DNA from 2 places in the Enterobacter sp. CP102 genome. Region 1 is predicted to be linked to the other one. Evidence: predicted binding sites of a transcription regulator. Region 1 holds the regulator's gene; the other holds the start of a gene.
The links. The regulator PurR, encoded in region 1, represses purine synthesis genes. The targets are predictions, from matches to a motif close to CANGCAAACGTTTGCNTG.
Positions count from the first base shown of each region.

Region 2: a site for PurR is predicted at 1,801-1,818, ahead of purH (bifunctional phosphoribosylaminoimidazolecarboxamide formyltransferase/IMP cyclohydrolase). Genes of this name have one in related genera too.

Region 1 is NZ_CP104014.1:1,999,784-2,003,982, forward strand. It holds gene punC (purine nucleoside transporter PunC) at 1-474, opposite strand, end outside; gene punR (DNA-binding transcriptional activator PunR) at 590-1,501, shown strand; gene purR (HTH-type transcriptional repressor PurR) at 1,518-2,543, opposite strand; gene N1249_RS09415 (YnhF family membrane protein) at 2,841-2,930, shown strand; gene N1249_RS09420 (MFS transporter) at 3,095-4,199, shown strand, end outside.
Region 2 is NZ_CP104014.1:239,239-243,437, reverse strand. It holds rRNA gene N1249_RS01160 (16S ribosomal RNA) at 1-1,361, opposite strand, end outside; gene purH (bifunctional phosphoribosylaminoimidazolecarboxamide formyltransferase/IMP cyclohydrolase) at 1,926-3,515, shown strand; gene purD (phosphoribosylamine--glycine ligase) at 3,531-4,199, shown strand, end outside.

The DNA.
Region 1 (4,199 bases):
GTCGAAGTGCGCCAGGATCCAGCTGCCCAGCAAGGGAGCCAGCGCAGGGGAAAGGCCAACCAGCGGCATAATGGTGGCAAAAATCCGGTTAGTCCGTGAGGCCGGATAGTAATCCGTCACCAGCGCCTGCCAGGTGACCGCTGCGGCACAAACGCCGACGGCCTGAACAAAACGCAGCACCAGTAGCCAGGTCGCGTCGCGTACCCACAGCATCCCAAGGCAGCCCACGGCAAAAATGGCCAGGCCCAGTAACAGCACCGGTTTACGACCAAAACGATCAGAGAGCGGTCCCCACAGCAGCTGCGCAAAGGCAAACCCGGCGAGGAACAAACTCAGGCTGGCGCTGATGGCTGCGGCAGGCGTTTGCAAATCTTCCTGCATGGCGGCGAATGCGGGTAAGTACATATCGGTAGCTAAAAAGCCCAGCACGCTTAAGCCGCCGAGCCAGACTAAAAAACCTTTCCTGGGTTGCATTGTTTTATTCTCCTTAAGGAGGCAGGTGTACGTTGGCGCAGAGTGTAGGGAGTGCAAAGCAGCTTGTGAAACGCTAATATTTGGCGGGTGCATTCAAATTTTTTGCAGGCAGAAAATGTGGTCAGATTATTCTCTTGAAGTTGTGGATGCTGTCGCCCGTAATGGCAGCTTCAGCGGAGCCGCGCAGGAACTCCACCGCGTCCCCTCGGCCATCAGCTACACGGTGCGTCAGCTTGAGGAATGGCTGGCGGTTCCGCTGTTTGAACGCCGCCATCGCGACGTGGAGTTAACGCCTGCCGGGGCGTGGTTTTTGAAAGAAGGGCGTTCTGTTATCAAAAAAATGCAGATCACCCGTGAACAGTGTCAGCAGATTGCAAACGGCTGGCGAGGGCATCTGTCTATTGCAGTGGATAACATCGTCAAACCCGAACGTACCCGGCAGATGATTGTCGATTTTTATCGCCACTTCTCCGATGTCGAGCTGCGGGTATCCCAGGAAGTCTTTAACGGTGTCTGGGATGCACTGGCAGACGGCAGGGCAGAGATGGCGATCGGCGCAACACAGGCCATACCCGTAGGGGGACGTTACGCATTTCGCGATATGGGAATGTTAAGCTGGAAATGCGTGGTGGCAAGCGATCACCCGCTGGCGGCAATGCCGGGACCGTTAAGTGACGATACCTTGCGTAACTGGCCCTCGCTGGTGCTGGAAGATACGTCACGCTCGCTACCCAAGCGTGTAACCTGGCTGCTGGATAACCAGCGGCGGGTGATTGCGCCAGACTGGGAGTCGTCCGCGACCTGCCTCACTGCCGGGTTATGTGTGGCGATGGTGCCGGTCCATTTTGCCAGACCACGAATCGATGCCGGAGAGTGGGTTGCTCTTGAGCTGGAAAACCCGTTCCCGGACGCGGCATGTTGTCTGACCTGGCAGCAAAGCGATGTATCGCCCGCGATGGCGTGGCTGCTGGATTATCTGGGAGACAGTGAAACGCTGAACAGGGAGTGGTTACGGGAGCCAGATTAACTGGCTCCGTACACGATTAACGGCGGTAGTCGCGGAAAGGACCATCCGCAACGGAGCGACGCTCAATAAGACGCGGGTGGACTTCAATTGACTGTGACTCTTCACGTTTGTTAACGATCCTGTCCATCAGCATATTGAAGGCAGTTTCACCCAGAGAATCTTTCGGCTGGTGAATGGTGGTCAGCGCCGGAGTGAAGAAACGCGCGTTGCGCACGTTGTCATACCCGATCACAGAAATATCCTGCGGTACGCGCAGACCCAGCTCATCGGCAGCACAAAGCGCACCCATTGCCATAATATCGCCGCCGCAGAAGACGGCAGTCGGACGATGCGGCTGGGAGACAATCTGCTGCATCGCGCGATAACCGGATTCAGGCTCAAAGTCACCCTGAACAATCCAGTTTTCCGGTACGGTGATCAGCGCTTCTTCCATGGCTTTCATAAACCCGGCCAGACGGCCTGCACCGGTGTTACGCTCCAGCGGGCCCGGGATCACGCCGATCTCGCGGTGACCGCGTTCCACCAGATAACGACCGGCCATGTAGCCGCCTTCGAAGGCGTTATCGATAACGGAATCGGTAAAATCGGCGCGCGCTTCACCCCAGTCCATCACCACCATCGGGATGTGCCGATACTCTTCCAGCATCGAGAGCACAGATTCCGGGTATTCAGAACACATGACCAGCAGGCCATCCACGCGTTTTTGCGCCATCATCGACAGGTACGCGCGCTGTTTCTCAAGGTTGTTCCACGCGTTACCCAGGATCAGGGTATAGCCTTTCTGGAAGCAGTTTTTCTCGACCGCTTCGATGATCTCTGCGAAATACGCAGCTTCACTGCTGGTGGCCAGCAAACCAATGGATTTGGTGTGATTAACTTTCAGACTACGCGCGACCGCACTTGGCGAATAGTGCAGTTCTTTGATCGCCGCCCAGACGGCATTACGCGTCTCTTCCGCTACAAAACGGGTTTTGTTAATTACATGTGATACGGTTGTAGTGGAAACGTTTGCGCGTTTTGCCACGTCTTTAATTGTTGCCATTAAATGTCACTCCAGACCATATCCTAAGCTCCTGAAAAACTTGAAGGTAAACGTTTGCCTTCTCTCACCCTTATCACGCAATCTGGAATTGCGACACGCCGGGAAAACGACACAGGACGTCAGGAGGGGGTCAATGGCCGGTACGCTAATAAATTTAGCGTGGAATTTTGTCCTATCTTGATGAAAAGGGGAAGAGCAAAAGTGGATATCAGTTTAAATCCAGGAAGATTTTTGACGTAAACTGTGTAAAAATGAGCAAGCTCACTTTTCGTAAGGTGATTAAAAGGAGAAAAATTGATGAGTACCGATCTTAAGTTTTCGCTGACGACCACCGTTATCGTGCTGGCTCTGATTGTTGCCGCGGGTCTGACGGCTGTATTGCACTGATTCAAACGGGGGGAGAACGCTCTCCCTCCGGATTTTCCCCGATTGTTACTTCTCCGGCAAAAATCTTTTGCCAAATTGTTAACTTCTCATTTTTTGTGATTGGTGTCATGCTTTTGACTTCTTTGTTCTGTGTCGCGGTACGACACGGCATCCGGAGTTGACTCATGAAAATCAATTTTCCACTGCTGGCCCTGGCGATTGGCGCTTTTGGGATTGGCACCACCGAATTTTCCCCGATGGGGTTATTGCCTGTTATCGCCCGGGGTGTGGACGTCTCTATCCCTGCGGCCGGTATGTTGATTAGCGCCTACGCAATTGGTGTGATGGTAGGGGCACCGTTAATGACGCTGCTGCTTTCACACCGTGCGCGCCGTAATGCGCTGATTTTCCTGATGGCCATTTTTACGCTGGGGAATGTGCTTTCTGCGCTTTCACCGGATTACACCACGCTGATGCTGTCACGTATCCTGACCAGCCTTAACCACGGTGCTTTCTTCGGACTGGGTTCGGTGGTTGCCGCAAGCGTGGTGCCTAAACATAAGCAGGCCAGCGCCGTGGCAACCATGTTCATGGGCCTGACCATCGCCAATATCGGCGGTGTCCCTGCGGCCACGTGGCTGGGTGAAGCCATCGGCTGGCGTATGTCGTTCCTGGCAACCGCTGCACTGGGTGTGATTGCGATGGTCGCACTGTTCTTCTCGTTGCCAAAAGGCAGCGCTGGTGAACGCCCGGATGTACGCAAAGAGCTGTCCGTGCTGGTGCGTCCTCAGGTGTTGTCTGCGCTTCTGACCACGGTACTGGGGGCAGGGGCGATGTTTACGCTCTATACCTATATTTCGCCCGTGCTGCACGATATTACTCATGCCACGCCGGTCTTTATTACCGCGATGCTGGTGCTGATTGGCGTAGGGTTCTCTATTGGTAACTATCTGGGCGGCAAGCTGGCAGATCGTTCCGTGAGCGGCACGCTGAAAGGCTTCTTAACGCTGCTGATTGTCATCATGGTGGCCATTCCGTGGCTGGCGCGTAACGAGTTTGGCGCGGCCATTGCGATGGTGGTATGGGGTGCAGCAACCTTTGCCGTGGTTCCACCGTTGCAGATGCGTGTCATGCGTGTGGCTCATGAGGCACCTGGACTCTCTTCATCCGTGAATATTGGTGCGTTTAACCTGGGTAATGCGTTGGGTGCAGCGGCTGGCGGTGCAGTGATTTCGGGTGGCCTGGGGTACAGCTTTGTGCCGGTGATGGGAGCGATTATTGCCGCTCTGG
Region 2 (4,199 bases), 1.8 Mb from region 1:
TTCTGATCTACGATTACTAGCGATTCCGACTTCATGGAGTCGAGTTGCAGACTCCAATCCGGACTACGACATACTTTATGAGGTCCGCTTGCTCTCGCGAGGTCGCTTCTCTTTGTATATGCCATTGTAGCACGTGTGTAGCCCTACTCGTAAGGGCCATGATGACTTGACGTCATCCCCACCTTCCTCCAGTTTATCACTGGCAGTCTCCTTTGAGTTCCCGGCCGGACCGCTGGCAACAAAGGATAAGGGTTGCGCTCGTTGCGGGACTTAACCCAACATTTCACAACACGAGCTGACGACAGCCATGCAGCACCTGTCTCAGAGTTCCCGAAGGCACCAATCCATCTCTGGAAAGTTCTCTGGATGTCAAGAGTAGGTAAGGTTCTTCGCGTTGCATCGAATTAAACCACATGCTCCACCGCTTGTGCGGGCCCCCGTCAATTCATTTGAGTTTTAACCTTGCGGCCGTACTCCCCAGGCGGTCGATTTAACGCGTTAGCTCCGGAAGCCACTCCTCAAGGGAACAACCTCCAAATCGACATCGTTTACGGCGTGGACTACCAGGGTATCTAATCCTGTTTGCTCCCCACGCTTTCGCACCTGAGCGTCAGTCTTTGTCCAGGGGGCCGCCTTCGCCACCGGTATTCCTCCAGATCTCTACGCATTTCACCGCTACACCTGGAATTCTACCCCCCTCTACAAGACTCTAGCCTGCCAGTTTCGAATGCAGTTCCCAGGTTGAGCCCGGGGATTTCACATCCGACTTGACAGACCGCCTGCGTGCGCTTTACGCCCAGTAATTCCGATTAACGCTTGCACCCTCCGTATTACCGCGGCTGCTGGCACGGAGTTAGCCGGTGCTTCTTCTGCGAGTAACGTCAATCGCCAAGGTTATTAACCTTAACGCCTTCCTCCTCGCTGAAAGTACTTTACAACCCGAAGGCCTTCTTCATACACGCGGCATGGCTGCATCAGGCTTGCGCCCATTGTGCAATATTCCCCACTGCTGCCTCCCGTAGGAGTCTGGACCGTGTCTCAGTTCCAGTGTGGCTGGTCATCCTCTCAGACCAGCTAGGGATCGTCGCCTAGGTGAGCCGTTACCCCACCTACTAGCTAATCCCATCTGGGCACATCTGATGGCAAGAGGCCCGAAGGTCCCCCTCTTTGGTCTTGCGACGTTATGCGGTATTAGCTACCGTTTCCAGTAGTTATCCCCCTCCATCAGGCAGTTTCCCAGACATTACTCACCCGTCCGCCGCTCGTCACCCAGGAGCAAGCTCCCTGTGCTACCGCTCGACTTGCATGTGTTAGGCCTGCCGCCAGCGTTCAATCTGAGCCATGATCAAACTCTTCAATTTAAAAGTTTGATGCTCAATGAATTAAACTTCGTAATGAATTACGTGTTCACTCGTTGAGACTTGGTATTCATTTATCGTCCGAGGACGTTAAGAATCCATGTCACTTTGAGTGCCCACACAGATTGTCTGATAAATTGTTAAAGAGCAGTGCAACGCGGCTTTCAGCTCACCGTTGCGAGGTGGCGTATAATACGCTTTCCTCTTTCAGAGTCAACCCGTTATTTCAGGATTTTTTCTCTTCAACCGACCGGGTTGTTTGTGAAGTGATTCACATCCGCCGTGTCGATGGAGGCGCATTATAGGGAGTTCTCCGCAGGCCGCAATAGAAAAATTGCAGAAAAATGACTGACTGCTGCATTCCACAGCAAAACCCCGCCTTATACCTTTTTACACACAGACTTATCCACAATGCTACGAAAAAGTGAAAATTCGCGAGCGTTGCGCAAACGTTTTCGTTAAAATGCTCGCGCCTGACAAGGATGCCCCGTTAGGGGTGTTAGCTGAGTTTTTTTGTGGAAAATTCATCTAACGCTCTCTGTAATCGTGAAATCCAGGGGATTTACCATGCAACAACGTCGTCCAATCCGCCGCGCTCTGCTCAGTGTTTCTGATAAAGCCGGTATCGTCGAATTCGCTCAGGCACTTTCTGCACGTGGTGTAGAGCTGCTTTCTACTGGCGGAACTGCTCGCCTGTTAGCAGATAAAGGCTTGCCGGTAACCGAAGTGTCCGATTACACCGGTTTCCCGGAAATGATGGATGGACGCGTGAAAACCCTGCACCCGAAAGTGCACGGTGGCATCCTTGGCCGTCGCGGCCAGGATGACGGTATTATGGAACAACACGATATCGCGCCAATCGATATGGTTGTTGTTAACCTCTACCCGTTCGCCCAGACCGTTGCCCGCGAAGGCTGCTCTCTGGAAGATGCAGTAGAGAATATTGATATCGGCGGCCCAACCATGGTGCGCTCCGCAGCCAAGAACCATAAAGATGTCGCCATCGTAGTAAAGAGCAACGACTACGCTGCCATTATTAAAGAAATGGATGCCAACGAAGGTTCCCTGACTCTGGATACGCGTTTCGACCTCGCCATTAAAGCATTCGAACACACCGCCGCTTACGACAGCATGATCGCCAACTACTTCGGTAGCCTGGTCCCGGCTTACCATGGCGAAAGCAACGAGCCGTCTGGTCGCTTCCCACGTACCCTTAACCTGAACTTCATTAAGAAGCAGGATATGCGTTACGGTGAGAACAGCCACCAGCAAGCTGCCTTCTATATAGAAGAAGAAGTAAAAGAAGCGTCTGTGGCGACTGCACAGCAGGTTCAGGGCAAAGCGCTCTCTTATAACAACATTGCCGACACCGATGCCGCGCTGGAATGTGTAAAAGAGTTCAGCGAGCCAGCCTGCGTGATCGTGAAGCACGCAAACCCATGCGGCGTGGCGGTAAGCACCTCTATTCTGGATGCCTACGATCGTGCGTATAAAACCGACCCGACTTCTGCGTTCGGCGGCATTATTGCCTTCAACCGCGAACTGGATGCTGAAACCGCACAGGCCATCATCTCCCGCCAGTTTGTTGAAGTGATCATTGCGCCATCCGCAACAGAAGAAGCCCTGAAAATCACCGCTGCAAAACAGAACGTGCGCGTACTGGTTTGCGGTCAGTGGGCTGAACGCGTACCGGGCCTGGACTTCAAACGCGTGAATGGCGGCCTGCTGGTTCAGGATCGCGATCTGGGTATGGTGACAGCAGCCGACCTGCGCGTGGTCACCAAACGTCAGCCTACCGGGCAGGAACTGCGTGATGCGCTGTTCTGCTGGAAAGTGGCGAAGTTCGTGAAATCCAACGCCATTGTTTATGCAAAAGAGAACATGACCATCGGGATAGGCGCAGGCCAGATGAGCCGCGTCTACTCCGCGAAAATCGCTGGCATTAAAGCAGGTGATGAAGGTCTGGAAGTGAAAGGCTCCGCCATGGCGTCTGACGCCTTCTTCCCGTTCCGTGACGGTATCGATGCTGCCGCAGCTGTGGGTATCACCTGTGTGATCCAGCCTGGCGGTTCCATTCGTGACGACGAAGTGATTGCCGCGGCCGATGAACACGGCATTGCGATGATCTTCACCGACATGCGCCACTTCCGCCATTAATCCACGGAGCAGACAATGAAAGTATTAGTGATTGGTAACGGCGGGCGCGAGCACGCTCTGGCGTGGAAAGCAGCACAATCCCCGCTGGTGAAAACCGTGTTTGTTGCGCCAGGCAACGCCGGTACGGCGCTGGAGCCTGCGCTGCAAAACGTGGCTATCGGCGTGACCGATATCCCGGCGCTGCTGAGCTTTGCCCAGAACGAGAAGATCGACCTGACTATCGTTGGCCCGGAAGCTCCGCTGGTCATTGGTGTGGTTGATGCATTCCGCGCTGCGGGCCTGAAAATCTTCGGTCCAACCGAAGGAGCCGCGCAGCTCGAAGGCTCCAAAGCGTTCACCAAAGATTTCCTCGCTCGCCACAATATTCCGACTGCGGAATACCAGAACTTCACCGAAGTGGAGCCAGCTCTGGCGTATCTGCGTGAAAAAGGCGCGCCGATTGTGATTAAGGCCGACGGCCTGGCTGCCGGTAAAGGCGTTATCGTGGCGATGACCCTCGAAGAAGCAGAAGCCGCAGTCCAGGATATGCTGGCAGGCAACGCGTTTGGTGACGCTGGCCACCGTATTGTTATCGAAGAGTTCCTCGACGGCGAAGAGGCAAGCTTTATCGTGATGGTCGACGGCGAGCACGTACTGCCGATGGCCACCAGCCAGGATCACAAACGTGTTGGCAATGCCGATACT